Regions from separate parts of the Rhodoferax sp. GW821-FHT02C08 genome, predicted to be linked through region 1. Evidence: predicted binding sites of a transcription regulator. Region 1 holds the regulator's gene; each other region holds the start of a gene.
What was found. Region 1 encodes LexA, which represses DNA repair genes until DNA is damaged. Its sites were predicted from a motif close to ACTGTATNNNNATACAGT; they were not measured.

Region 1 (9,866 bases):
ACCTCGGCAAACTCGGCATGGGCCAGCGCTGCGCCCACCATGCCGGGCTCGCGGTGGTGCAGGGCCGACATGGCGTTGAACAAGTGTGTGAAGCCCGTGGCGCCGCAGCGCAGCGCAGCCACGCCTTGCTCGTAGCTGCCCGTGGTGTGGCCCAGCTGCACCTTGAAGCCTTCGGCCACCAGCTGCGCGATGAGTGCGTCGTTGCCGCCCACTTCGGGCGCCAGCGTGATGAGGCGGATGGGCGCCATGGCGTGCAGGCGGTGTATTTCTTCAAAGCTGGCGGGGCGGGCAAACGGGGGCTGTGCGCCCAGGCGCGCCTCGCTGATGTACGGGCCCTCCAGATGCACGCCCAGCACGCGCGCGGCGTTGGGCGCGCGCTGTGCGCACAGCCGGCCCATGGCGGCAAAGGCCATGTCTAGATCGCTCTGGGGGGCGGTCATGGTGGTGGCCAGCAGGCTGGTCGTGCCGTGGCGTGCGTGCAGCGTGGCCACGTGCAGCGCCGCGTCGCCGCCTTCCATGATGTCGTGGCCGGCGCCGCCGTGCACATGCAGGTCGATAAAGCCGGGTAGCACCAGCGGCAGGCTGGCATCGCGTACCTGTGCCGCGTCCACCGGCGTACCTGTCAGCTGGGCAATGCGGCCGTCTGCGCCGAAGTGGATGTGGCCGCTGACGAAACCTTCAGGGGTCAGGATGTGTCCGTGGATGGATTGCATAGAAGTCTTTTCAAACGGGGCTGGCCGGTGGAGTGTCGCAAAGGCGTAAGGTTAGAATCTTAAGCTCCTACCCGTAGCTCAGTTGGATAGAGCATCAGCCTTCTAAGCTGAGGGTCACAGGTTCGATCCCTGTCGGGTAGACCACTACGCACCGCATCCCCATATTTTCCAGATTCTGATAAAAACTACCTGTGGTGCAGGTAATATTTGCGCTGGTAGCTATATAAATCATAGCTTTCTTCGTGCATTGTTGGGGATATTGGATCTTGTCGAACAAGATGTCGCGCTCTTCCTCGCCCTTTGGCGATGTGCACCCACTGGCTCGCATCCGTACATTGCTTCGCTGCGCGAAGCAATGGGGCGTTCAACTTTAGGCGAAGGCGCAAGCGCATGTTTGGCCGCATAAAAAAATGGATCGCCCTGGCGCAGGAAGCCGTACAGGGCGGCGACGAGTTGGACCAGATCGAGGCCTGGGCTGCTGCGCAGGGCTTTGTTTTTGAACGCTCGGAGATCGCCGACGATTTTGCCCTGGTTGGCAAAGTTGATGGCTATGACTGGCGCTTGCAGCGCATGCAAACCGACCGAGACTTTATCGTTGGTGCGGAGTTGCGTGTACTTGCAGACCTTGCTGTGGACCCCGGGATCGCCATCATGCTGATCAACCGGCCCTTGAAAGACGCGCTGGAACAGCGCGCCTTCGAGCAGGTGACGCATGGTGTGCAGACCATGCTGGATACCGATCTGCCCGAGGAGGCGCGCTGGCTGGCGTTGTACGACCAGGTGGGCTGGAGCAGCGCCCCCATGGATTTCTGGGACCGCTACGCCATCGTGGCGGAAACCCGGTCCCAGGCCCAGCAGTGGCTGGAGGGTCCCTTGCTCCCTCTGTTGATGGACTGGCCCACGGCGGCCGTGCAGCAGATGACGCCCTTTGTCCTGCGCTTGCATCACGGACGGGTGGAGCTGCGCATGGAGTACGGCCACGCTGACCTGGCTACGCTGGAACATGTCTGCAAGCTGTTCCAGCAAGCCTGTGCGTCGGCGCAAATGCTGGTGGCGGATGGGGCGTAGGTAGTACCGCTGAATTGGTTCTGCGGTTAACTCAGGCGTCGGACTCGATGATGCGCAGCAGCGCCGCGCGGTCCCGCACCATCAGGCCCGAGGGTTCAATGCGTATCACTTCGTCACGCTCCATGGCCTTGAGTTCCTGGTTCACGCGCTGGCGCGACGCACCCAGCAGTTGCGCCAGCTCCTCTTGCGCCAGTTGCAGGCTGATGCGCACCTCGTTTGCATTGGCCAGGTTGGGAATGCCGTAGCTGCGCACCAGGTGCAGCAGCTGTTTGGCCAGCCGGGCGCGCAAGGGCAGGGTGTTGAGGTCCTCCACCAGGCCAAACAGCTGGCGGATCCGCCGCGAGTGCAGGCGCAGCAGCGCTTCATACAGCTCGGTGTGCTGGCTGAGTATTTTTTGGAAGTCGGCCTTGGCCACGCACAGCAGGGTGGTGTCGCCGTGTGCATAGGCGTCATGGGTGCGGCGGTCGCCGTCGAAGATGGCTACGTCACCGAACCAGGTGCCTGGCTCCATATAGGTTAGCGTGATCTGCTTGCCCGAGATCGAGGTCGAGCTGACCCGCACTGCGCCTTTGGCGCAGGCAATCCATTCTTCTGGCGGATCGCCACGGGCCGCGATCAGTCCATTGTCCTGGTAGCGTTTGACGTAGGCGCAACGAAGAATATCGTGTCGTAACGAGGGCGAGAGCGTGGAAAACCAGCGGCCGGTATTGATCGCTGCACGTTCTTCAATGGTTAGTATGGGTTCGTCCATGGTCTCTTATTGGCTTGGCGCTGAACCATGGATTGTCGCGCCCCGCCTATCTGCCGCGTTTACGGGTTGTTACCTGGGGTTTGAAAAATCTGGCTGGCACGGTTTTGCGGCCCCGCAGGGCGCCGCATAGGGCTTAAATGGGGGTTGTTAAGGCCATAATTTCAATGCTTAAAATTGTTACCAGTGGCGCCCTGTAATGGTATGGTCTATCTGTATTAAAAAAACGTCATCAAATCGCAGTGAAATTACGTAACACCCTCCTAGGTTCGACCCTTCTCGTCGCCGCTTTTGGTAGTTCCGCCTTGTCGCTGGGACGTGCAAGAGGCGCCGTCGTATTGGGCCAGCCACTGGATTTGGCGATAGACGTACGTTTGGACTCTGCGGATGACAGCGCCAGCAATTGCTTCGAGGCCGAGGTGTTCCACGCCGAGACCCGGGTGGACCCCAACCGGGTACGTGTGATTCTGGTTGCCGGTTCCCAAGCGCAGGACGCCGTGGTACGTGTGCGTTCATCCGTGGTGGTGGACGAGCCCGTCGTGGGCGTGGTGTTGCGCTCGCTGTGCAGCCAAAAGACCTCCCGTCGCTACGATTTTTTGACAGATTTCCCGGTAGAGACGCGTTCGGCGGCTGTGCCCACTATCATTGCGGCGACGGTCGCCAGCCCAACGGCTGCAAGCCCATCGCCGGCACCCGTGGCCCCTGCACCCGCACAGGCCCGTTCGCCGGCACCCGCGCCACGCTCGGCGCCGGTGCGTGCCACACCGAATCCCGCCTACGTGCCGCAGGCCAAGGCGGCCCCGAAAGTAGCGGCGGCACCCAAGCCTGTCATTGCCAAAGAAACACCGCCTGCGTCCAAACCGGTCGTCAAGGCAGAAACACCAGACAACAAGCCGCATTTGAAGCTGGAGGCCGCCGAGACCCCCGACGAGCGCCTAGTTCAGCTGAAGCCGGCCACCGATATGGTGGTGACCCCCGAAGAAAACGCGCAGAAACGCGCAGAAGCCGCCGCCGCATGGCGTGAGCTGAACCATTTGCCGACGGAAAAACCGGAGGAAAAGCAACGGCTGCTCAGCCTGGAGGCCGAATCCAAGGCACTCAAGGCCTTGTTGGCCAAGAATGAAGCGGACTTCAAGCTGCGCCTGGACCGGCTGGAAAACAGCCGTTCCGACGACGGGCTGATTTACACCCTGGCCGGCCTGCTGGCGGCTGCTGTGGCTGCCGCAGGCTTTTTCTGGAACCGCGGGCGCAAGTCGACCATGGCAGGCGGCGGAACTGATTGGGCCCACCATGGCGAACTCAGCGCCGAGGAGGAGGAGCATCTGGCAACCCCCAGCCGGGCTGCCCCCTTGACGGTGCAGCCGCCGCCCAATACTTTGCCGGGCGCAAACCAGGACACCGAGGTGGATGAGTCCTTGGTAGCCGATTTGCAGCGGTTGAATGCCATGACGGCATCGCCTGTGCCCCCGGCGCAGGCGCCGACGCTACGCCCGCGTGTAACGTCCGAGCCCGTGCGGGGCCAGTACCCTGACGATTTTCTGGATGTGCAGCAGCATGCCGAGTTCTTCGTGTCGCTGGGCCAGTACGACCAGGCGATTGAGGTTCTGCGCAAGAACGTTGATGAAAACATCGAAGTCAACCCACTGGCCTACTTGGAGCTGCTGAAGATATTCCACGCCCTGGGCCGTAAGAGCGAGTTCAACCACCAGCGTGATGCATTCAACCGCATTTTCAACGGCCATGTACCGGCTTTCGAGTCCTACGCGGACGAGGGGCGCACGCTGGAGGCTTACCCTGCAGTCCTGAGCAGCATCGAAACCCTATGGGAAAGCCCCAAGGTGTTGGATTTCATTGAGTCCTGCCTGTTTCGCGACCCCGCTGCGGCTCCCATCAAGCCTTTCGATCTCGCGGCCTACCGCGAGTTGCTGTTGTTGTATGCCATGGCCAAGAGCGTGGTTCGCAGGGGCGTGGCACCTCTGGCGGCGGTGGACGGTGTTTCTTCGGAGCGTGGCGGCCGTATCAGCGGGCGCCAGCCGCTGGAGTCAGGCCTGAAATCCTCGGCCATGGCTGAGGAGGCTGGGCCGCGTGAAACCACGTTTACCCAACCCATGTTGTTGATGCCGGAGTCGGCTGTGGCGACCCTGGACGATGTGCCGGACGATGTGGAAGAAGCTGCGGTCGAGAAAACCCCGGTGGATCTGGATCTTGACCTGGATCTGGATTTCTCCAATTCCGAACTTGCGGCCATGGAGCAACGGCCGGGTGCCCCCGATACGCAGGAACCCCGAGAGTCGGTACCGCCCAGCCTGGACTTTGAAGTTGACGACGAACCCGCTCCTACGGTGCCGCCGCCTTCGTCGGCACCCACTCCTGCACCAAACAGCCATTTACTGGAGTTTGATCTTTTTGATCCACAGGTAGAAGCCAAGATTGCGCCGAAGAACAAGTAAGTCCATCGGTTCGCAGGCAAGAGTTGCAATGCTCTCGCATATAAAAAGGCCTGACGCTATAAATCAAATAGCAGCAGGCCTTTTTTGATGGATTGGCAAGCTGTGACTTAGCGGCGCACTTGCAAAGCCCCAGGGTTGACGATATTGGTCGGCGTGCCCTTGATGAAATTCAGCACATTGTCAAACGCGGCATTGAAGTACATCTCGTAGCTGTTTTGTTCCACATAGCCGATATGTGGTGTGCAGATGCAGTTCTCCAGCCGCAGCAGTGCGTGGCCTTGCAGAATCGGCTCGCTTTCAAATACGTCCACGGCGGCCATGCCGGGGTGGCCCCGGTTCAGGCCGGCCAGCAGGGCGTCGGGCTCGATCAGTTCGGCGCGCGAGGTATTTACCAGCAGGGATGTGGGCTTCATGCGGGATAGGTCTTCCAGCGTGACGATGCCCCGGGTTTCGTCGTTCAAACGCAGGTGCAAGGACAGCACGTCTGATTGCATGAACAGGTCGTCTTTACTTGACGTTACCTCCACGCCATCGGTCAGCGCCCGTGCACGCGAGGTGTCTCGACCCCAGACCAGAACCCGCATGCCAAATGCGCGTGCGTACCCGGTGACGATCTGGCCTATGCGGCCATAGCCCCAGATACCCATGGTCTTGCCCTTGAGCAGGGTACCCATGCCGAAATTGGGTGGCATGGAGGCGGTTTTCAGGCCCGACTGCTGCCAGACGCCATGCTTCAGGTTGCTGATGTAGTGCGGCAGACGGCGGGTGGCAGCCATGATCAGCGCCCAGGTCAACTCGGCTGGCGCCGTGGGTGAGCCCACGCCTTCGGCCACAGCAATGCCGCGTTCGGTACAGGCGGCTATATCTACGTGGGCGCCGATACGCCCGGTTTGGGCAATCATCTTCAGGCGGGGGAGCTTTTCGATCAGCTGGCGGTTGAGTTGCGTGCGCTCGCGGATCAACACAATGATGTCAGCGTCTTTGAGTCGGACGGAGAGCTGGCCCAGGCCTTTGACGGTGTTGGTGTAGACCTTGGCTGCATAGGGTTCCAGCTTGGTGGCGCAATCGAGTTTGCGCACCGCATCTTGGTAGTCGTCGAGGATCACGATGTTCATCCCCGCATTGTGCCTTGGCGCAAAGACCACCCAGCATTTGCTGTCTGCCTGAGCCGGGCCGGTGAGGCCCCAAATGCAGAGGTTTTACTGCAGCAAGGCGTTCGCCCGAGGGGCCGCTTCCAGGGCGGCCAAGCGGTCCAGCTCGGCGCAAACATCGGCCATGCGGCCCGAGATGCGCATGCGGCCCACACCGGACGGCTGCGCGTCCATGACGCGGAGTACGCGCAGCGGCCGCTGTGGTGTGGCTTGTGGGTAGGCGGCAGGACGCAAGGCGCCCGTGGCGGTGTAAGGGGCGCAGACATTGGTGCGTGATGTCACCCCGGCGCGCGGCATACGCCGGGAGCTGCTGCCTGCAATGAGCCAGCCGACCAAGCCCTGGAAAGAACCCAGCAGGTCAATAGACGAAAACGATGCGATTCCCATATGAAACTCCCTCAGCTTGTTTGGCGATGGACACGGAACAGGTTGGCGCGCGGCACGGGGCCAACTCAGCAGACTATGTGGCTGTATCAGTTCAGCAAGGTATTGCGTATCAGCCCCACGGCCAGGCCTTCGATGGCGAAGTTTTCACCCGGCGCGACCACGATGGTGGAGTAGTCGGGGTTTTCGGGCAGCAGCTCAATCAGTTCCTGGTTGCGGCGGAAGCGCTTGACGGTGACTTCATCGCCAATGCGGGCGACGACGATTTGGCCGTTTTTGGCGTCGTTGGCCGACTGGACGGCGAGCAGGTCACCGTCCAGGATGCCGATGTCGCGCATAGACATGCCGCGCACCTTGAGCAGGTAATCGGGCTTGTAGCGGAACATGCTGCTTTCCACATGGTAGGTTTGGTCGATGTGTTCCTGCGCCAAAATCGGGGAGCCGGCAGCAACACGGCCAATCAGGGGCAGGGCCAACTGGCTGAGCGTGTGCTGGAAGCGTGATTCATTGATGGAGCGCAGGGTGTCGGTCTTGAGCCGGATGCCGCGCGAGGTGCCGCTGACCAATTCGATAGCACCTTTGCGGGCCAGGGCCTGCAAATGTTCTTCAGCGGCGTTGGCCGACTTGAAGCCCAGGGTGCTGGCGATTTCGGCCCGGGTGGGGGGGGCGCCGGTGCGGGCGATGGCGGACTGGATCAGGTCCAGAATCTGCTGCTGGCGGGCGGTGAGTTTGGCGGAAAACGTGGGCAGATCCATGGATGACTCCGGTACGTGGCGGTGTGGATAGCGGTTTAGATGGCTGTTTTAATATCCAGTAGCTGTATTTTTAACCAGTTTTTGAAAGTTTGCAAGCCATGGCGGTAAATACAAATGCGGCGGGCTCAAGCCCTGCCAAGATCGTGGTGTTGGGCACCGGCGGCACGATTGCCGGACGTGCTACTAGCGCCGGTGACAACATTGGCTACACCGCTGGCGAGGTGGGTGTGGAGCAATTGCTGGGGCCGGTGGCGGCCTTTCAGGGTACAGGTGTGGAGTTCGTGGCCGAACAGGTTGCGCAGGTGGACAGCAAGGACATGGGCTTTGTCCTGTGGCAGCAGCTGGCACGGCGCTGCGCCTACTGGCTGGAGCAAGCCGACGTGGCTGGCATCATCATCACCCACGGTACCGATACGCTGGAAGAGACGGCGTATTTTCTGCAGGCTGTGCTGCAGCCCGCCAAGCCGGTGGTGCTGACCTGCGCCATGCGCCCGGCCACGGCACTGGTGTCAGATGGGCCGCAGAACCTGCTGGATGCCGTCGTGGTGGCGTCAACGCCGGGAGCCCAGGGGGTAGTGGCCGTGTGCGCCGGCAACATCCACAGCGCGCTGGATGTGCAGAAGGTGCACAGCTACAAGGTGGATGCGTTTTCGTCCGGCGAAGCGGGCCTGGTTGGCCTGGTGGAAGAGGGGCGGGTACGCCTGTTGCGGCCTTGGCCTACGGTACCTGAATTTCATATGAAAAATAGGCCTGTAGCGCAGGCGGAATCTGTGCAAGTAGCTATCAAAAATAGAGTGTTGACGGAGTTGGCTGCTGGGGATTGGCCGCGCGTGGAAATCGTCTTGAACTATGCCGGTGCCGGAGGCATGGTGGTGGATGCTCTGGTGGCCCAGGGGGTTTCGGGCGTCGTGGTGGCTGGTACCGGTAACGGTACTTTGCATGTGGATCTGCAAGCGGCCCTGCTGCGGGCCATGGCGGCGGGTGTGGCGGTACTGCGCGCCACGCGCTGCGTGTTTGGCCGGGTGTTGGCCACGCCGGCCGATGCCATTGCCGACGCGCAAGGTCTGTCGCCGGTGAAGGCGCGTATTGCGCTGATGCTGGCGCTGCTGGCCGCGGGATAAAAAAAGGTCGCCAGGCATGCCTGGCGACCTTTAACAAAGCTGTATCAGGGCTTAGCTGGCCAGTGCGGCAAAAGCCCGCGCGGTGATTTCGTCCACGCTGCCGGTGCCGCTGATGGCGCGGTACTTGGGGGCCAGGCTGGGTTCGTTGCGAGCCCAGCTGGAGTAGTAGTCCACCAGCGGACGCGTTTGGGCGCTGTACACCTCCAGGCGCTTGCGCACGGTTTCTTCCTTGTCGTCATCGCGCTGGATCAGCGGTTCGCCGGTGACGTCGTCCAGGCCTTCGACCTTGGGCGGGTTGAACTTGACGTGGTAGGTGCGGCCCGATGCGGGGTGCGAGCGGCGGCCGCTCATGCGTTCGATGATGGCGTCGAACGGCACATCGATTTCCAGCACGTAGTCCAGCTTGACGCCGGCGGCCTTCATGGCGTCTGCCTGGGGCAGGGTGCGGGGGAAGCCGTCGAACAGGCAGCCGTTGGCGCAATCGGGCTGCGTCAGGCGTTCTTTCACCAGGTTGATGATCAGGTCGTCGCTGACCAGTCCGCCGGACTTCATGACTGCATCGGCTTGCTGGCCCAAGGGGGTACCTGCCTTGACGGCAGCGCGCAGCATGTCACCGGTAGAGATTTGTGGGATGCCGTATTTTTGGCAAATAAAGGTTGCTTGCGTGCCTTTGCCGGCACCGGGTGCACCCAACAAAATTAGTCTCATGGAAGTTCCTCGGAGTATTTAAAACCACGTGGCGTTGCTGGCCACACGAGTTGGCCGCAACGCTTCATTGCGCTGGAGGATACCAGAGGCTTCAGTACAGTTTGCTTACGCGTTCCAGGTCGTCAGGCGTGTCCACGCCTGCGCCGGGCGCATGGGCCGTGACATGGACCGCAATACGGTGGCCGTGCCACATGGCGCGCAGCTGTTCCAGGGCTTCAGTGACCTCGATCGGCGCCTGCGGCAGGGTCGGAAACAACCGCAAGAAGCCGACCCGGTAGGCGTAGATGCCGATGTGGCGCAGCGGTGCCGGGTCGGGCAGGGCTGTGAAGCTGCGCTCTGCCGTGGCGCCGTCGCGCCACCAGGCAATGGGAGCTCGGCTGAAGTACAGCGCGTGCTGCTGGGCGTCCAGCACCACCTTGACCACATTCGGATTGCAGAAGTCGGCCAGGCTGGCGATGGCGTGGGCGGCAGTGCCCATGCTGGCCTGCGGGCGTTGCTGCAACAAGGCGCCGACTTCGTTGATCAGGGCCGGGTCGATCAGCGGCTCGTCGCCCTGCACATTGACCACGATGGCGTCGTCAGCCAGGCCGAGCAGCTCGCAGGCTTCGGCCAGGCGGTCGCTGCCGGAAGGGTGGTCGTCGCGGGTCAGGATGGCTTCCACGCCATGGGCCTGGCAGGCGGCCAGGATGGCCGGGCTGTCGCAGGCCACCACGGTGCGTTGGGCCTGGGACTGCATGGCGCGCTGGGCAACCCGCACTACCATGGGTG
Region 2 (9,866 bases), on a different contig from region 1:
CCCGTGCCCATCCCCCTGCTCATCCCACCAGCCGGACTCAATACGCTCCGGCCCGGCCAGCAGGGTTAGCGGGTCCTGGTACACCGGCCGGTGGCCGTCCATGCCCAGCGGCAGCGGGCTGCGCAGTATCCAGGGCGGGTGCGAGGCCTGGGCCGGGTCCGGCGTGATTGGCTTGCCGGCCGCCGCAGTGCTGGCCGCGGCCCAGGTCTGCATGTACTGTGGCCGGTGGTCGGCCACGGCCTGGGCACGCAGCACCTGCTGCGGCCCGAGCCGGGCGGCAACACGCTCGATGAACTGCTGCAGCGACTCACCGCGCACCTGGTCCCCCGGTAGCAGGCTCTGGCTACCGACCTGCAGTCGCTCCACGCCCAGCGCCTCCAGCGTGATGGCCACCACCGGTGCGGCCAGCGGGGTGTGGGCCAGATGCTCTGCCAGCAACTTGGCCAGGTGGGATGTATCGCGCGTGGCCTCGGCCGTGCGGACTTCCATAGACCCGGCCGCCGCCTCGCTACGGCGCTGCATATCGTGCTCCCAATGCAGGCGCACTCCGATAGCGCCACTTTGCCGCGCCTGCAGCCAGGCTTTCAGCTGCAGCAGCAGGCGCTGCACGCCAAACAACATGCCCTGCGCCACCTCGATGCGGCCGCTGAACTCCAGCCGCAGGCGGAACTGCTCGGGTAGCGCCACCCAGGGGTAGATTTCCGACTTCAACCCGTACGCCCGGTCCAGTGCATCCAGCACGCCGGCACCAAAACGCCGCGACACGCCCGCGCGCGGCAACGCCCGCACCTGGCCCAGGCTGCGGCAGCCCAGGCGCTGCAGGGTCGGCAGATGGCTGGCCAACGCCGCCAGGCAATGCAGCGGCAAGCTGTCCAGCGTGCTCTGCAAGGTCTGCGGCTTGCAGCCCGCCAGCGGGCCACTGTGCTGCTTCAGCAATGCCAATGCGCCCAGCGCAGTAGGCGCCACCGCCAGATGGCAGTGTTGCCACAACGCCACCTGCTGCTGCACCGCCCGCACCAGATCGCGCTTGCCGTGGAACAGGCGCAGGCTGGCTTCTACCTCCAGCAGTACCGCCTGCTCCACCAGACAGACGCGCGGGCTGAACTGCAGCATCGCCCAGGCCAGCGCCTGCAGCAGTGCGCCAATGTCGGCGATCGGCCCCTGCGCCACCTCAAGCGATGATGGAACGGGTGTAAGGGCGATCCACAGCATGGAGCGGGGGGGAAGAAGGCGCCGGCACCCGTGCCGGCTTCACCAGCGCCGGCGGTAGCGCCGGCAGCAACAGCAAGGGGCGGTCCAGCGTCGGGCCACGGCGCTTCAGGACGCTGATCTCCAGCCGGTGCCTGGGCGCACTGCCCATGCGGATACGCAGCGGCGCGGGCGAGGAAGCGTCTTGCGCCTGCAGCGGGCGGAACGCGAACACCAGCGGTGCCTGCGCCTGGTTGGCGCTTTGCGCGGCCATGTGCAGGCGGCGCAGTTGGTCAGAGCGCGCATGGGCCAGCCAGACCAGCACAGCACCCACATCGCGGCAGCGCAACGCCTGCTCGGTAGCCCACAGCTGGTCTGCCGCACGCTCGGCGTCTATGCGCAGCAGCGCATCCATGGCCAGGCCCTGGCAGGCCAGCGCCGGCATATTCGGCAGCAGCGGGCTGCCCACCAGCACCACCGTGCCGGCCACCGCCCGCAGGGCCGGCAGCAGCAGGCGCCATTCGTGCACGCCGTGCTGGGCCTGCAGGATTTCCGTCAGGCTGCCGCAGGGCCAGCCGCTGCCGGGCAAGGCGGCATCCAGCAGCGCATGGCCGCTGGACACCGTGGCCATGGCGCCCAGGCTCAACTCGCTGGCACGCCAGACGGTGTCGAGAAAGGGAACGGTGTTGCCGGGCATGGGGTGTTTTCTCAGTTAACTGTTTAAATATACAGTATTTTGAATAGACTGGCAGCTTGTGGAAGCCTCTCAGGCCCAGGTGTGCTGCTGGTGTGTAATGGCGCTCCGCACACAGAAAGACACACTCCATGGGCCTGCAGGAACCAGCCATCCCTCCCCTACCCGACAGCCCACTGCGCAATGCGGTCGCCGGTCTGTCCGTGGCCGGCTTGCTGATCCCCGAAGCCATTGCCTACGCGGGCATTGCCGGTGTGGCGCCGCAGCACGCCATCGTGTCTAGCGTGGCAGGGCTGTTGGCCTATGCCGCCCTGGGCGGTAGCCGGTATGCCATCGTGTCGCCCACTTCTTCGTCCGCCACCATCCTGGCCGCCGCGGTTGCCACGCTGGTGGCAGCGGGCTTTAACACCGCCAGCGCGCTGATGCTGTCATCGGCCATGGTGCTGCTGGTGGGCGCATTGTTTGCACTGAGTGCGGCCGCCCGCATAGGCCATCTGGCGGCCTTCATCTCGCGGCCGGTGCTGCGCGGCTTTGCCTTTGGCCTGGCCGTGACCATCGTCATCAAACAGCTGCCGCATATCGCGGGCGTGGCCGCGCATGGCACAAGCGCCCCCCAGATTCTGTGGCAGCTGCTGCGGGACCTACCGGCCTGGAACCCCTGGACGCTGGGCCTGGGCTGCGGGGCCTATGTCTGCCTGCGGCTGCTGAAACGCATTGCCCTGTTTCCCGCCGCGTTGGCCGTGATGCTGCTGGGCATGGCGGCCGCTGCGCTGCTGGACCTGCCGGCGCACGGCGTGCCCCTGGTGGGCGCCATTGACATGGGCCACATCCATCTGGCATGGCCGACGTTGGACCACAACGCCTGGCTGCGTGTGGCCGAGCTGGCGGTCCCGCTGGTGGTAATTCTGTACGCCGAGTCCTGGGGCTCCATACGTACGCTGGCGCTCAAGCACAACGACGTGGTGGAACCCAACCGCGAGCTGGCGGCCCTGGGTGCGGCCAATCTGGCGTCGGGCATCTTCCAGGGCTTGCCGGTGGGCGCCGGATTCTCTGCCAGCGCGGCCAACGAGGATGCTGGAGCGCAAGGCAAACCCGCCGGTCTGCTGGCCGCCCTGGTCATTTTTGTGCTGGTGCTGCTGGCCGGCCCCTGGCTGGCCCTGCTGCCGCAGCCAGTGCTGGCCGCGGTGGTTGTGTCGGCCCTGACGCATGCGCTCAACCCGCGCCCCTTGCTGACCCTGTGGCGCCTGGGGCGGGACGAGGTACTGGCCATTTGCGCCGTGCTGGCCGTCATCGCCCTGGGGGTACTGCAAGGCATGCTGCTGGCCGTGCTGCTGTCCATCGTGGCGGCCATGCGGCGCTTTTCACAAACGCGGGTCAGCGTGCTGGGCGAGCTGCCGGGCACGCATGACTTCATCGACGCGGCCCGCCACCCGGAAGCCCGGCTGCACCCTGGCGTACTGGTGGTGCGCCCGGAGGCACCGCTGTTCTTTGCCAACGCCGAGCAGATCCTGGCCGAGGTGCGCCGGCTGGCCGAAGCCCAGGCGGCGCCGCTGACCATCGTGCTCAGCCTGGAGGAAAGCACCGACCTGGACAGCACCGCCGTGGAGACCCTGGCAGAGTTCCACAGCTGGGCCCTGCGCACAGGCCACCGCCTGCTGCTGGCCCGGGTGAAAGAAAGCGTGCGCGAGTTGCTGCTACGCGGGCCCGGCCCTAGCGCCAGTACCGTCTGCTTCTGGAGTGTGGCCGATGCGGTGCAGGCGGCTATAGATAAAAACGGCCGCTAGCGCAGGCAATACCTGCAGCAGCAGCTATTCATTTAATAGCAAACTGCACCAGACGCCCTATTCCTCGTAGGCCACCACGGCCTGCGCTGCCTGCGCCAGGCACTGGGCCAATGCCGCATCGGTGGGGAAGAAACGGGCCTTGTCGCCCAGCAACAGGTCGGCCACGGCCACGCCCTGCGGGGTTTGGCGCTGTACCGACAGGCGCACCGGCAGACCATGCACCACGTCGCCCTGCTCGGTGGTTTCACGTACCGGCGGGAAATCCTTCACCAGCTTGGCAATGTCCAGGCCGGAGCCGGTGGCGTTCGGTGGCAGCTGCAGACGCAGGAACTTAGCGTAGCGGCAACGCGCGGTGGCCAGGCTCCAGGCTTCGGTAATGCTCATCTGCAGGCCACCGCCGCCGAAGCGGTCGGTTTGCACCTTGCCCATGGCGATGATGAGTTCGTCGTCCTTGAACAGGTCTTTGTTGGCCTGCATCAATGCATCGCTGACGCGGGCGTCGATCATTGCGGAGCCGTCGTCCAGCCGGAACAGGCCCAGCTTGCCGCGCTGGCCGTTGATAACGCGCAGGTCACTGATGATGCCGGCCAGCATGACGATGTCGCGGCTGTCCACTGCATCGGCAATCTCGCGCTTGGCGAAGCGGCGCACCTCCTTGCGCACCTCGTCGAACAAATGCCCCGACAGGTAGAAGCCCACCGCCGTTTTCTCCAGCGTCAGCCGCTCCTTGATACCCCACATCGGGGTTTCGACAAGGTCCGGCTCCTGCGTGCTGGAGCCGTGGCTGTCGTCTTCCAGCATGTCGAACAGGCCGCCCTGGTCGGCATTCGCCAGCGTGGCTGCCGCAAAGGCAAAGGCACGGTCGATGGAGGCGATTAGCGCTGCGCGGTTGATCTCGATAGCGTCAAAGGCGCCGGCCTTGATGAGTGCTTCCACCGTGCGTTTGTTCAGCTTGGATTTATCCACCCGCACGCAGAAGTCGAACAGGCTCTTGAACGGCCCACCGGCTTCGCGTGCCGCCACGATGGCCTCAATCGCCTGCTGGCCCGAGCCCTTCACGGCGCCCAGGCCGTAGCGGATCAGCTTGTCGGTCACCGGCTCGAAGCGGTAGCGGCCCAGGTTGATGTTGGGCGGCTCGAAGCTCAGGCCCATCTTCACCGCGTCCTCAAACAGCAGCTTGAGCTTGTCGGTGTCGTCCATTTCCACCGTCAAGTTGGCGCAGAAGAATTCGGCGCGGTAATGCACCTTCAGCCAACCCGTGTGGTACGCCAGCAGCGAGTAGGCGGCAGCATGCGACTTGTTGAAGCCGTAGCCGGCGAACTTCTCCATCAAGTCGAAGATTTCGTCGGCCTTGGCCTCTGGGATGTTGTGGGTGGCCAGGGCACCGGCGCGGAACTTCTCGCGATGCTCGGCCATTTCCTCGGCCTTCTTCTTACCCATGGCGCGGCGCAACATGTCCGCGCCGCCAAGCGAGTAGCCGCCCAGGATCTGCGCGGTCTGCATCACCTGCTCCTGGTAGACCATGATGCCGTAGGTCTCGCTCAGCATCTCGGCCACCGCCGGGTGCGGGTACTCCACTTCCTCGCGGCCGTGCTTGCGCGCCACGAAGCTGGGGATCAGGTCCATAGGCCCTGGGCGGTACAGCGCGTTCAACGCAATCAGGTCTTCCAGCCGGCTGGGCTTGGCGTCTTTCAACATGCCCTGCATGCCGCGACTTTCAAACTGGAACACGGCTTCGGTCTTGCCGTCAGAAAACAGCTTGTAGGTGGGCTTGTCGTCCAGCGGAATGTTCTCGAAGGCGAAGTTCTCCTGGCCCGGGTGGCGCAGGATGATGAACTCCTTGGCGATCTCCAGGATGGTCAGCGTGGCCAGGCCCAAGAAGTCGAACTTCACCAGGCCGATGGCCTCCACGTCGTCCTTGTCGTACTGACTCACGGCCGACTCGCTGCCGGGCTGCTGGTACAGCGGGCAGAAGTCGGTGAGCTTGCCCGGGGCAATCAGCACACCCCCGGCGTGCATGCCGATGTTGCGGGTCATGCCCTCCAGCTTTTGCGCCATTTCGATGACGGTCTTCACGTCTTCTTCGGTGCGCACGCGCTCGTACAGCAGGGGCTCCAGCTCCAGCGCGTAGTTGTTCTTGTCGCCCTCCTTCTTGGGTTCGGGCGGATAGGCCAGCGTGTACGACATACCGGGCTTGCCCGGCACCAGCTTGGAGATGCCATCACAGAAGTTGTAGCTCATGTCCATGACACGGCCCACGTCGCGGATGGCCGCCTTGGCGGCCAGGGTTCCGAAGGTGGCGATCTGGCTCACAGCGTTCTTGCCGTATTTTTCCTTCACGTAATCGATCACGCGGTCGCGGTTGCTCTGGCAGAAGTCGATGTCGAAGTCAGGCATGGACACCCGCTCCGGGTTCAGGAAACGTTCGAACAGCAGCTTGTACTGCAGCGGGTCCAGGTCGGTAATCTTCAGCGCATAGGCCACCAGCGAACCGGCACCAGAACCCCGGCCCGGCCCCACCGGGCAGCCGTTGTTCTTGGCCCAGTTGATGAAGTCGCCCACGATCAGGAAGTAGCCCGGGAAGCCCATCTTCAAAATGGTGGTGAGCTCGAATTCCAGGCGCTCCACATAGCGCGGGCGCTCAGCCTCGCGCTTGGCTTCATCGGGATACAAGTGCAGCAGGCGCTCTTTCAACCCCTCGTGCGATGCGTAGCGGAAATAGTCCTCGGGCGTCATGCGCACGCCATCCACCAGGGGCGTGGGGAAGTCCGGCAGCTGCGGCTTGCCCAGCACCAGGCTCAGGTTGCAGCGCTTGGCGATCTGCAGCGTGTTGGCCACGGCAGAAGGCAGGTCGGCAAACAAGGCCAGCATCTGCTCCGTGGTCTTGAAATACTGCTCGCGGGTGAAGCGGCGCACCCGACGCTGGTTGCCCAGAATTTCGCCTTCGGAAATGCACACCCGGGCCTCATGGGCGTCGTAGTCATCCACCTCGCCGAACTGCACCGGGTGGGTCGCCACCACCGGCAGCTGCAGGCGCGCCGCCAGTTGCACCGCGCCCACCACCTGGGCCTCGTCGTCCGGCCGGCCGGCGCGTTGCAGCTCCAGGTAAAAGCGCTGGGGGAACAGCGCGGCAAACTGTAGCGCTGCCTCTTCGGCCCGCGCGGTATCGCCCTGCACCAGGGCCTGGCCCACCGGGCCGGCTTGCGCGCCCGAGAGGCAGATCAGCCCCTCGTTCAACTCTTGCAGCCAGGCCAGCTTGATCACCGCCTGGTTCTTCACAATATTCTGGGTAAAGCCGCGCGCCAGCAGCTCGGACAGGTTCAAGTAGCCCTGCTTGTTCTGCACCAGCACGATGACGCGACTCAGCGCCGTCAGGTCCAGGCCCTGGCCTTCCAGGAAAATCTCGGCCCCGATGATGGGTTTGACGCCCTTGCCCCGGCCTTCCTTGTAGAACTTGAGCGCGCCGAACAGGTTGCTCAGGTCGGTAATCGCCAGCGCGGGCTGCTGGTCCTTGGCGGCGGCTTTGACGACTTCGTCGATGCGGTTGGTGCCGTCAACGACGGAAAATTCGGTATGGAGGCGGAGATGGACAAACATCCGACCATTTTAGGTCGCGGCCAAGTCTGAAAGCGGGCTCTTAAAATCGCTGGGTGAACTCCATCCTGAACATCTCCTCCTACAAATTCGTCCCCCTGCCAGACGCGGTAGCCCTGCGCGAGCAGCTGCACGCCTGGGCTCTGGAGCTACAGCTCAAGGGCACCATCCTGCTGGCCGGCGAAGGCATTAACCTGTTCCTGGCCGCGCCCGAGGCCGCCGTGCGTGCCTTTGTGGCCCGCCTGCAGCAAGACCCGCGCTTTGCCGACCTGGCGCCCAAGGAAAGCTGGTCGGCCACCCAGCCCTTCAAGAAGATGCTGGTGAAGGTAAAGAACGAAATCATCCGCATGGACTGCCCTACCATCCAGCCCGACTTCAGCCGCCCGGACGGCCGTGCACCCGCCGTCAGCGCGGCCACGCTGAAACGCTGGCTGGACCAAGGCGTGGACGACGAAGGTCGCCCGGTAGTCACGCTGGACACGCGCAACGCCTTCGAGGTGGACCACGGCACGTTTGACGATGCTATCGACTGGCGCATCGACAAGTTCAGCCAGTTTCCCCCGGCCCTGCTGGAGCACAAGGCTGAGTTACAGGACAAAACCGTGGTGAGTTTTTGCACCGGTGGCATACGCTGCGAAAAAGCCGCCATCCTGATGCGCGAACAAGGGCTGGAGCATGTGTACCAGCTGGAAGGCGGCATCCTCAAATACTTCGAGGAAACCGATGGCAGCCACTACCACGGCAGCTGCTTTGTGTTTGACGAGCGGCGCACGCTGGAGGCCGATCTGTCGGCCAGCGACCTGGCTGCAGCGAAAATCTAGGTTTCAAGCCTTTCAGGCCGCCAGCGCAGAATATACCTGCGCTTCAAGCTATCAATGCGATAGCAAAACACTCACGACACCGAGTTGCCCGAGCCGGCAATCTGCACCGTTTTGTTGTCGTTGCCCGTGACCGTGGCGGTCTGCGTAATGCCCAGGGCCTGTGCCTGCTGGCGGCCTTGCTCCAGCCACTGCTGCAGGAATGCCGCCAAAGCCGGGTCGGCTTGCACCGCCGCCTTGAGCTGCTTGCGCAGATCGGCCTGGTTGTCGGCATCTTCGGGTTGCTTGGCCAGGTCTTGCAACGGCTTTTCGGCCGGCGTACCACCGAGGCGCTGCTTGAACTTGTCCAGCAAAGCACCCATGGCCGACTTGCCCAGTTCCTCTGCGCCTTTGTCCACAGCCTTGGCCAGCAAGGGTGACAGCAGCGCCACGGTGCTGCTGACCAGGGCGGAAAGGGTTACGGGGTCGATCATGGCGGTGCTTCCTCATCGGTTTGGGCAAAAAAAGGCTGCAGCGGGGTCAGCAGCGCCTGGTCGGGCTCCTGGTCTGCGGCCTGGCATAGCGCAAAGTAGTCGCTCAACAATGGCTGCATCAGCTCCACATAGGCCTCGGTCCGCTGCAGAAAATGCGGCAACAGGGCCTGCACCGCCGCCTGGGCGACTGCCAGGGCGCCACCGGCGTCCTCGCCCTCTTCCCTGTGGATGCACACGGCCAGCAGATACAGCGACCGGGCCAGGTCGGGGCCATACAAATCGGGCAGCTGCGCCGCCAGGGGGCGGTACAGATCCACGGACTGCTGCGCCGCCTGCCGGGCCGCACCAAACTGTTCCTGCGTGGCATTGGCACGGGAAAGGATGAAAAGCGCTCTGGCCCAGTCCGCAGAAAACACGCCAGGCCGCGCCACCTCCAGCCCTTGGTGCAACACGGTCGCCTGCTGCGCTGTTTCCACGGCGGCGTCAACCAAGCCATTGGCCAGCTGCATCCCCGCCAGATTGCTCAGCGCCTTGCCCAGCTCAGGGGCATACACATCCGGTGCGTGCAGGGCCAGACTGCGATACAGGTCGGCGGACTCCTGCGCCGACTGCAGGGCGGCGGCAGGCTCGCCGGACTCCACTTGAGATTTGGTCAGATTCAGCAAGGCCATGGCCAGGTCGGGCTGGAACACCTCGGGCCGCTGCAATGCCAGCTGGTGGTAGGCCTCCACCGCTTGCTGCGCCGACTGCAGAGCATCTGCATGCTGGCCCAATGCGCTGTGGATGTAAGACAGATTCGTTTGCGACCGTGCGAGCAGCGACAAAAACACCTCGGGCCGCTGCCGGGCCAGTTGCCGGTGCAAATCCAGGGCCTCCTGGGCCACGGGCAAAGCCATTTGAAACTGGCCCAGCTCGACCTGCGATTTGGTCAGATTGAACAACGAAAACGCCAGCTCCGAGGTAAATAGGTCGGGCCGCTGTGCGGCCAGCGCACGGTACAGCTCCACCGCCTCCAGAGCACTCTGCAAAGCCGCCTGCGACTGGCCCTGCTGGCTGTGGATATAGGCCAGGTTGTTCAGCGACCTGGCCAGATTCGGGGCGTACACATCCGGCTGCTGCGCCACCAGGCCGCGGTACAAAATAATGGATTGATTCACTGTGTGCAGAGCCGCCCCCAGCTGCCCCATCTCGATCTGCGCCTTGGCCAGGTTCAGCTGGGCCACGGCCCAGTCTGGCGTAAAGGCCTCGGGTTGCTGTGCCACCAGGCCGGCGTACAGAGCCACGGCCTGCAACCCCGCCCGCACAGCGGCCTTCG
Region 3 (9,866 bases), on a different contig from region 1:
CGCATCAGATGCAGACCTCTATTTCCGCTGTATTTTGTTACAACTAGGCGGCAAAAAAAGCCCGCAGCGGGGCAGTTTTTCACGTCACATCCTAAAAATAGAGGGTGTGCGAATCAAACTGACGTGGAATTGCTGCGCTTTTGCAACCAAGTACCCAAAGCAACCACCAATACGGCGCCGATCACACCGGCAAAATTCACGGTCTGCTCCTTGGTTTCGCCAAACTGGGTCACAACGGCTGGATCCGTCAACAGCATTTCACCCGCCAAAAATCCCAAGAGCGCCGCACCAATCGTGATGATGATAGGAAATCGCTCCATCACCTTGGTCAGCAAAGTGGCGCCAAACACGATCAAGGGAATGCTCACCAACAAACCCAGCACCAACAAAGGAACATTTCCGTTGGCTGCTGCTGCCACGGCCAGCACGTTATCGAGACTCATGACCAGATCGGCAATCAAAATAGTCCGAATGGCCGCCAGCAACCCATGGATCTGCTTGCCATGCCCGCCATCGCCTTCGCCCTCGTCCTTGAGCAGATCCACCCCGATATACACCAGCAAGGCCGCGCCCAGCAACTTCAGAAACGGCATAGCCAACAATTTGATGGCCACCACCGTCAGCACAATCCGCATCACGATGGCGGCAGCGCTGCCCCATACGATGGCTTTCTGCTGCTGCTCTGGCTTCAAAGTGCGGGCTGCCATGGCGATTACCACGGCGTTGTCGCCGCTCAGGACGATATTGGCCAAAACAATCGAGCCAAACGCGCTCCAGAACAGGGGCGAGGTGAAATCAAGTCCAAAAAACATATACCGCCCTCTACAAGCACGTTAAAACAACGCCGGGCACCCTAGGTGCCCGGCATGGATTCGAAGGCTGCCTGTAGCGGCAACCTCTATTACTTCAGCAAAGCTTTCAGCAGCTTGCCCATTTCGGATGGATTACGTGTCACGGTGAAACCGCACTCTTCCATCACAGCCAGTTTGGCATCCGCCGTGTCGGCGCCACCGGAGATCAGCGCACCTGCATGGCCCATGCGCTTGCCGGGGGGAGCGGTCACGCCAGCGATGAAGCCAACGATAGGCTTCTTCATGTTCAGCTTGCACCAGCGAGCGGCTTCAGCTTCGTCCGGACCACCGATTTCACCGATCATGATGACCGCATCGGTATCTGGATCTTCGTTGAAAGCCTGCATCACGTCGATATGCTTCAGACCGTTGATCGGGTCGCCACCGATGCCGACGGCGCTGGATTGACCCAGACCGATTTCGGTCAGTTGCGCCACAGCTTCGTAGGTCAGCGTGCCGGAACGGCTGACCACGCCAATCCGACCCTTGCGGTGGATATGGCCGGGCATGATGCCAATCTTGATTTCGTCAGGAGTGATCAGACCGGGGCAGTTGGGGCCCAGCAGCAGGGTCTTCTTACCGCCAGCGGCTTCCTTGGCCTTCATGCGGTTGCGCACTTCCAGCATGTCTTTGACGGGGATGCCTTCGGTAATACAGATCGCCAGGTCCAGATCGGCTTCAACGGCTTCCCAGATCGCGGCAGCAGCGCCGGCTGGCGGCACGTAGATCACCGACACGGTTGCGCCGGTTTCCGAAGCCGCTTCCTTGACGGAGGCGTAGATTGGGATATTGAAAATCGACTCGCCGGCCTTCTTGGGGTTCACACCCGCGACGAAAGCGTTTTTACCGTTGGCGTATTCCTGGCACTTTTCAGTGTGGAACTGGCCGGTCTTGCCGGTAATACCTTGGGTGATGACTTTGGTGTCTTTGTTGATATAGATGGACATGACGATTCCTTAGCGGGCGTTAACGGCTGCGACAACTTTTTCGGCCGCTTCAGCCATGCTGTCCGCACTGATGATGGGCAGACCGGACTCGGCCAGCATCTTCTTGCCCAGGTCTTCGTTAGTGCCCTTCATGCGCACGACCAGAGGCACAGACAGGTTCACTGCCTTGCAAGCCGTGATCACGCCGGTGGCGATGGTGTCGCACTTCATGATGCCGCCGAAGATGTTGACCATGATGGCCTCAACTTTGGAGTTCTTCAGCATGATCTTGAAGGCTTCGGTGACCTTCTCGGGGGTGGCACCGCCGCCCACGTCCAGAAAGTTGGCCGGCTCGGCGCCGTACAGCTTGATGGTGTCCATGGTCGCCATGGCCAGGCCAGCGCCGTTCACCAGGCAGCCGATGTTGCCGTCCAGGCTGATGTAGGCCAGGTCGAACTTGGAGGCTTCCACTTCGGCAGCGTCTTCTTCGTCCAGATCGCGGTAGGCGACGATTTCTGGGTGGCGGAACAGCGCATTTGGGTCGAAATTGAACTTGGCGTCCAGGGCCATCAGGTTGCCCTTGGAGTCGCAGTTCAACGGGTTGATTTCCACCAAGGACGCATCGGTGTCCATGTAGCACTTGTAGATCTTGGCGAAGATGTCTACGGCCTGGTCAATAGACACGCCGGTCAAGCCGATGGCTGCAGCCACCTTCTTGCTCTGCTCGGGGGTAATGCCGGTCAGCGGGTCGATCATCTCGGTGACGATTTTCTCGGGCGTGGAATGCGCCACTTCCTCGATGTCCATACCGCCTTCGCTGGAAGCGATCAGGGCCACCTTCTGCGTGGCGCGGTCGGTCACCAGGGACACATACAGTTCGTTCTTGATGTCGGCGCCGTCTTCGATGTACAGGCGGCGAACTTTCTGGCCTTCAGGACCGGTCTGGTGCGTCTTCAGCTGCATGCCCAGGATTTCACCGGCCAGCTTCTTCACGTCGTCAATGGTCTTGGCAACCTTGACGCCGCCGCCCTTGCCACGTCCGCCAGCGTGGATCTGTGCCTTGACAACCCACACTGGGCCGCCGAGTTTTTGGGCGGCTTCCACCGCTTCTTGCACCGTGAATGCCGGAATGCCCTTCGGCACTGGCACACCAAAATTACGCAAGATTTCCTTGCCTTGGTATTCGTGAATCTTCATGAGGGCTCTCTCAGGAATGGATGGGGTTCTGCCCGTCTGTCTTGTATAAGACTTGCGAGCTGCGTTCTGTCAGCCCGCGAATGTATCATGCTGCAACGCACAACACCTTACAGCATAGGCTCACCATGTCCAAAGTCTTCATCGATGGCGAAGCCGGTACCACCGGTCTGCAAATCCGCGAACGCCTGCAATCCATGCCGCAGATCGAGTTGGTCAGCATCGCCCCCGAGCTGCGCAAAGACCCCGCCGCCAAGCGCGCGCTGATGGCCACGGTGGACCTGGTCATCCTGTGTCTGCACGACGATGCCGCGATCGAATCGGTAGCCATGATCGACAGCCTGCCCGGCAAGAAGCCCAAGATCATCGACGCTTCTACGGCCCACCGTACGGCGCCGGGCTGGGTCTTCGGCTTTCCCGAACTGGTAGCTGGGCAGCAAGAAGCCGTGGCACAGGCTGACCGCGTGGGCAACCCCGGCTGCTACGCCACCGGCGCGATTGCGCTGATACGCCCGCTGGTGGATGCCGGCCTGCTGGACCCCGACGCCGCGCTGGCCCTGCCCTCGGTTAGCGGCTACTCGGGTGGCGGACGCAGCATGATTGAAGCCTATGAAAAGGGCGAGGCGCCGCTGTTTGAAATCTACGCACTGGGCCTGCAGCACAAGCATTTGCCGGAAATCATGCGCTACACCGGGCTGACCCGCCGGCCGATTTTTGTGCCGTCCGTGGGCAACTTCGCCCAGGGCATGCTGGTGCAGCTGCCGCTGCATCTGGACCTGCTGCCCGGCAAGCCCACCGGCCAAGACCTTCACAACGCCTTGGCCAAGCACTACGCGGGCAGCGAATGGGTCACGGTCGAAGCCCCTGGCGACAGCGGCAAACTGGACGCCCTGGCGCTGGTCGACACTAACAAGATGGAGCTGCGCGTGTTCGCCAACGAAACCCACCGCCACGCGGTGCTGATCGCCCGTTTGGACAACCTGGGCAAGGGCGCCAGCGGTGCCGCAGTGCAAAACCTGAAGCTGATGCTGGGCCTGTAAAACCAGGTTACTACACTTTTTATAGCTTCCAGCGCAGGTGGTATCTGCGCCAGCGGCCTAAAAAGCTTGTAAACCTATTCTCAGCAATCGTCGTCACTGCCGGCCACCACGCGCCGCACGGCGTCCGACGAAAAGCCCCGCGCCAACAAAAAGCGCTGCTGCTTGGCGCGTGCCGCAGCGTCCACCGGCGGGCTGCCGAACTTCTTGCGCCAAACGTCGCGGGCACGCTCCAGCTCCGTGGCTTGCAAACCGGCTACTGCATCCAGCACGGCAGACGGGTCCAGGCCCTTGTTTTGCAACTCCTGGCGGATGCGCGAGGCGCCCAACTTGCCGGCGCGCCGGTACAGCACAGAATCCAACACGCGCTGCTCGTTGATGAAGCCCTTGGCCTGCAGCTCGTCCAGCGCCTGGGCCAGCTCGCCCGGGGTTTCTTCAAACGCCGCGAGCTTGCGTTCCAGCTCTACCCGCGAATACTCGCGGCCGCTGAGCAGGCGCAGGGCACGGCCCTTGAGGCTGATGGGCGCGGAGGCCGATGGAAACGCCATGCGCTATCTCTTTAATAGCTACCAGCATAGGTACTAGCTGCGCTGGCAGGCACTTTATGCCTCGACCTTGGCCTTCTTGCCTTCTTTCACTTCCTTGGCTTCTTCCACCACAGGGACCAGAGGAATGCCCAGGGACTCGCGCACCTTGTTCTCAATTTCGATCGACAGGCCGGGGTTCTCGCGCAGGAATTCGCGGGCGTTGTCGCGGCCCTGGCCGATTTTTTCGCCGTTGTAGGCATACCAGGCGCCCGACTTTTCGATGATCTTGGCTTCCACGCCCATGTCGATGATTTCGCCATGGCGGCTGATGCCTTCGCCGAACAGGATATCGAACTCGGCCGTCTTGAACGGGGGCGCGACCTTGTTCTTCACCACCTTGACCTTGGTTTCGTTACCGATGGAGTCGTCGCCCTTCTTGATGGTGCCGGTGCGGCGGATGTCCAGGCGCACGGAGGCGTAGAACTTCAGCGCGTTGCCGCCGGTGGTGGTTTCGGGCGAGCCGAACATCACGCCGATCTTCATGCGGATCTGGTTGATGAAGATGACCATGCAGTTGGCCTTCTTGATGGTGGCGGTCAGCTTGCGCAGCGCCTGGCTCATCAAGCGGGCTTGCAGGCCGGGCAGGCTGTCGCCCATTTCGCCTTCCAGTTCGGCCTTGGGCGTAAGCGCCGCCACCGAGTCCACCACGATCAGGTCGATGGCACCGGAGCGCACCAACGAATCAACGATTTCCAGGGCCTGCTCGCCAGTGTCGGGCTGGCTGATCAGCATTTCCTGCAGGTTCACGCCCAGGTTTTGCGCGTATTGGGTGTCGAGTGCGTGCTCGGCATCGACAAAGGCGCAGGTGCCGCCCAGCTTTTGCATCTCGGCAATTACTTGCAGGGTCAGCGTGGTCTTACCGCTGGACTCTGGGCCGTAGATTTCGATGACCCGGCCACGTGGCAGACCGCCGACGCCCAGCGCCACGTCCAGGCCCAGCGAGCCGGTGGAAACCACCTGGATGTCCTCGATCACCTCGCCCTCGCCCAGGCGCATGATGGTGCCCTTGCCGAACTGCTTTTCAATCTGTGCCAGAGCGGCTTGCAGGGCTTTGGCTTTTTCAGCCAGGGCAGCGGGGGTGGGGGCGACAGCGGGAGCGCGGGCAGCGGTAGGGTTCATGGCGGTGTCTTTCAAAATCAAGGGGTCAAGAGTTAGTGGGCCTGCATGGCCTGCTATTAACAACAGGCTGGATGCTTGAACAGTAGTTTAAAGCTCTGTTTTAAACCTGCAAAGCACATTTTTAGTCAGTTTGCCTTACCATTAATCCATGGCTTCCATCACGACAGACCAGGCTTGGCGGGAAACCCATTTGGGGCGGCGGCTGGATGCTGCCCTGCGCCAGTTCGACACGCGCGTGCTGGAGCTGATGGCGCGCAATATCGAGGTACCGCTGGCCCTGGGCAACCTGGCGGCGCGCGCGCAAGTGGGCGCCGCCCACATCCACATCACCCGGCACCTGCCGCTGCAGGGCTCACGGCTGACCGAACTGGCCGCGCAGGCCGGCATGAGCAAACAGGCCATGGGCGACCTGGTGGACCAGTGCGCCGCCTGGGGCATGGTGGCGCGCGAACCCGACCCGCTGGACGCCCGCGCCCGCCGGGTGGTGTTCACCGCCACCGGCCTGGCCTGGCTGCAGGCCTATCGCGACGCCGTGGCTCAGACAGAGGACGAATTCCGCGCTGCTGTCGGCCAGGACGTAGCGACGGTGGTCTCGCTGGGCCTAGAAGCCTACGCGGCCTAGAATTGATCGAAGAAAACCTATAAAGGGGACACGTATGCGCATTCTCATTGCGGAAGACGACCAGGTATTGGCCGACGGCCTGTTGCGCGCGCTGCGGGCCTCAGGCGCGGCGGTGGACCATGTGTCCAGCGGCAGCGAGGCCGACGCTGCTCTGCTGACCAACCGCGAGTTCGACCTGCTGATCCTGGACCTGGGCCTGCCCAAGATGCATGGGCTGGAGGTGCTGAAAAAGCTGCGCGCCCGCGGCTCCTCCTTGCCGGTGCTGATACTGACGGCCGCCGACAGCGTGGAAGAACGCGTCAAAGGCCTGGACTACGGCGCCGACGACTACATGGCCAAACCCTTTTCGCTGCAGGAGCTGGAAGCCCGGGTGCGCGCCCTGGCGCGGCGCGGCGCGGGCGGCGCCAGCAGTAGCATCCAGCACGGCCCGCTGGTCTACGATCACGCCGGGCGCATGGCCACCATAGACGGCAAGCTGGTGGAACTATCGGCACGCGAGCTGGGGCTGCTGGAGGTCTTGCTGCAGCGCGCCGGGCGCCTGGTCAGCAAGGAACAATTGATCGAGCGCCTGTGCGAATGGGGCGAAGAGGTCAGCGTCAACGCCATCGAGGTCTACATCTACCGGCTGCGCAAGAAGATCGAGAAAGGCCCGATACGCATCGCCACCGTGCGCGGCCTGGGCTACTGCCTGGAAAAGATTGCGCCGTGATTTACGCCGTAATGTGTGCCTTGAATGTTACATAGCACATTACTATTGAAACATAAGCCCCCAAAGACAAAACCTACAAAACTTTTTATAATTGCGTCCATGCGTATGTCCACCCAAGCTTTGATCCTCTAGAAACCTTCCGATTTTTCGGAGGGCTTATGCGCCTTGCCGGAACCCACACAACCCCGGCAATTTGCGCGGGGTTTTTTGCTTTCTGGACCCGTGTTTTTAAGGAATTTCCATGCACACCTTTGACAAACTGATCGCCGCAATTCATCCGCACCAGTGGATGGTGGGCTTGCGCTCGTCCATTGGTGTCGCTGCCGACGCGCAAGACATAAACCGCTAGCTGCGGGATTTTTTCAAGGCTGTGGAACAGCCGTTGAAACCCCTGGCCAGCATTGAGCAGGCCAGGGGTTTTGTCTTTAAGGAACATAGTATGAACACGCGACAACTTCGCAATATCGGCATCATCGCCCACGTCGACGCTGGCAAAACCACCGTCAGCGAACGGGTGCTGTTCACCACCGGCGAAATCCACCGTACCGGTGAGGTGCACGACGGCAACGCCACCATGGACTACGACCCGCAGGAGCGGGCGCGCGGCATCACCATCAACAGCGCCGCCACCACCGTGGCCTGGCGCGGTCACCAGATCAACCTGATCGACACGCCCGGCCACATCGACTTCAACATCGAGGTCAGCCGCTCGCTACGCGTGCTCGACGGCGCGGTCGTGGTGTTCGATGGCGTGGCCGGCGTAGAGCCGCAGACCGAGACCAACTGGCGCCTGGCCGACCAATACCATGTGCCGCGCATCGCCCTGGTCAACAAGCTGGACCGCACCGGCGCCGACTTTGCGCGCGTGGTGGCGATGATCGCCGAGCGCCTGGGCGTCAAACCCCTGGTGCTGCAGCTGCCCATAGGCACGGAAGCCGAGTTCAGCGGCGTAGTCGATCTGCTGACCCAGCAAGCCCTGACCTGGCCGCCCAATGCCCAAGGCAAACCGACGCTGGAACGCAGTGCCGTGCCCGCCTATATGCAGGCCGCCGTGGAGTCTGCGCGTCGCACCCTGGTAGAGACCGCCGTGGAGCAAAACGACGCGCTGCTGACCGCCTATCTGAACGGTGAAGACATCTCGGAAGCGCAGCTGCGCGCGTGTATCCGCCAGGGCACACTGGCCGGCGCCTTTGTGCCCGTGCTGGGCGGCGCCGCGCTGAAGAACAAAGGCGTCGAGCCGCTGCTTGATGCGGTGGTGGACTACCTGCCCGCGCCCGAAGACCGCAACACTGACCTGCCACCGGGTGACGGCTTTGCTGCGCTGGTGTTCAAGGTGGTGCACGACGAACACGGCACGCTGAGCTATCTGCGCGTTTACCGTGGCGAAGCCCATGCGGGCAGCCAGGTGCTGAACGCCAACACCGGCCAGCGCGAACGTCTGTCGCGCGTGGTGCAAATGCACGCGGACCGGCGCGAAGAGCTGGCACTGGCGCAAGCCGGTGACATCGTGGCCGTGGCAGGGCTCAAGGCCAGTAAGACCGGCCACACGCTGAGCGACCCCGCACAGCCCCTGGTGCTGGAGGAAATCCATGCGCCCGAACCTGTCATTTCGATGGCGGTGGAGCCGCACTCGCGCGACGAGCAAAACAACTTCTCGCGCGGCCTGCACACGCTGGTGGACGAAGACCCCAGCCTGCGCCTGGGCCAGGACGCCGACACCGGCCAGACCCTGCTGTCCGGCGTAGGTGAGCTGCAGCTGGAAGTGACGCTGGAAAAGCTGCGCAGCCGCTTCGGCGTGACGGTGCACACCGGCCCGCCCCAGGTAGCCATGCGCGAGACCATTGCGCGTGCGGCCAGCGTGCGCTATCTGCACAAGAAGCAGAGCGGCGGCCCTGGTCAGTATGCGGAAGTGGCGCTGCGCGTGGAGCCGCTGGAGCGCGGCGCAGGTCTGCGTTTCGAGAACGCCATCACCGGCGGTGTGATCCCCAGGGAATACATCCCCAGTGTGGAACAAGGCGTGCGGCGCGCGGCCCTGGCCGGCGTGCTGGCCGGCCACCCGGTGGTGGATCTGTTGGTCACGCTGGAGGACGGCAGCTTCCACGAGAAGGACTCGTCCACGCTGGCGTTTGAGGTGGCCGGTGCGGCCGCCTTCACCCAGGCGCTGCGCGAGGCCGGGCCGACGTTGCTGGAGCCGGTGATGGACGTGGAAGTCACCACGCCGATGGACCATGTGGGCGACGTGATCGGCGACCTGAACCGCCGGCGCGGCCATGTGCGCAGCCAGGACCAGCGCGGCAACGCGGCGGTCGTGCGCGCCATGGTGCCGCTGCAGACGCTGTTTGGCTACATCGGCAGCCTGCGCGCGCTGACCGCCGGGCGCGCCAGCTACACGATGCAGTTCGACCACTACGCCGAGGCGCCGCGGCAAGTGCCGGCACACGCCTGAGCCTGAAAAGGGCGAACCGCAAGGTTCGCCCTTTTTTATGCATGAAATCAGCAACTAGCGCATATTCCACCTGTGCCAGAAGCTATCTAAACAGTAGCAGAGCCCTGCCACTGCTGTACATAGGCCGGCACGTCGCCGGGCCCGGGTGCGTCTTCCACCGGCGCAGCCTGGGTCTGCACCAGCGGCAGCACACCCGTCCACACCGGAATGTCCATGTCCTCCGCATCATCGATGGGCGGGCCGGTGCGCACCTTACACACAGCTTCCGTCAGCGCAATACGCATCACGGTGGTGGCGGCGAACTCTTTGTCATTGCCACGGCGGATGTCCGCATTCCGGCCCGGCGCCAGCTTGTCCATGAAGGCATCCAGCGCG

Region 2: a site for LexA is predicted at 1,904-1,921, ahead of imuA (translesion DNA synthesis-associated protein ImuA). Genes of this name have one in related genera too.
Region 3: a site for LexA is predicted at 5,781-5,798, ahead of recA (recombinase RecA). Genes of this name have one in related genera too.

What each region holds. Positions count from the first base shown of each region.
Region 1 covers NZ_JBWKVR010000003.1:11,693-21,558, forward strand. Annotated here, with positions in the region: gene nagA (N-acetylglucosamine-6-phosphate deacetylase) at 1-713, opposite strand, end outside; tRNA gene AC07VY_RS04165 (tRNA-Arg) at 781-857, shown strand; gene AC07VY_RS04170 (hypothetical protein) at 1,104-1,781, shown strand; gene AC07VY_RS04175 (Crp/Fnr family transcriptional regulator) at 1,813-2,532, opposite strand; gene AC07VY_RS04180 (tetratricopeptide repeat protein) at 2,772-4,979, shown strand; gene AC07VY_RS04185 (D-2-hydroxyacid dehydrogenase family protein) at 5,087-6,094, opposite strand; gene AC07VY_RS04190 (hypothetical protein) at 6,179-6,517, opposite strand; gene lexA (transcriptional repressor LexA) at 6,604-7,269, opposite strand; gene AC07VY_RS04200 (asparaginase) at 7,368-8,390, shown strand; gene adk (adenylate kinase) at 8,442-9,098, opposite strand; gene kdsB (3-deoxy-manno-octulosonate cytidylyltransferase) at 9,190-9,866, opposite strand, start outside.
Region 2 covers NZ_JBWKVR010000004.1:216,062-225,927, reverse strand. Annotated here, with positions in the region: gene AC07VY_RS06765 (Y-family DNA polymerase) at 1-1,212, opposite strand, end outside; gene imuA (translesion DNA synthesis-associated protein ImuA) at 1,172-1,885, opposite strand; gene AC07VY_RS06755 (SulP family inorganic anion transporter) at 2,014-3,666, shown strand; gene dnaE (DNA polymerase III subunit alpha) at 3,724-7,263, opposite strand; gene AC07VY_RS06745 (sulfurtransferase) at 7,317-8,081, shown strand; gene AC07VY_RS06740 (hypothetical protein) at 8,153-8,551, opposite strand; gene AC07VY_RS06735 (tetratricopeptide repeat protein) at 8,548-9,866, opposite strand, start outside.
Region 3 covers NZ_JBWKVR010000002.1:234,270-244,135, forward strand. Annotated here, with positions in the region: gene AC07VY_RS03335 (TerC family protein) at 114-812, opposite strand; gene sucD (succinate--CoA ligase subunit alpha) at 902-1,798, opposite strand; gene sucC (ADP-forming succinate--CoA ligase subunit beta) at 1,808-2,974, opposite strand; gene argC (N-acetyl-gamma-glutamyl-phosphate reductase) at 3,100-4,011, shown strand; gene recX (recombination regulator RecX) at 4,092-4,556, opposite strand; gene recA (recombinase RecA) at 4,611-5,714, opposite strand; gene AC07VY_RS03365 (MarR family winged helix-turn-helix transcriptional regulator) at 5,863-6,336, shown strand; gene AC07VY_RS03370 (response regulator) at 6,371-7,045, shown strand; gene fusA (elongation factor G) at 7,485-9,491, shown strand; gene AC07VY_RS03380 (pyridoxamine 5'-phosphate oxidase family protein) at 9,578-9,866, opposite strand, start outside.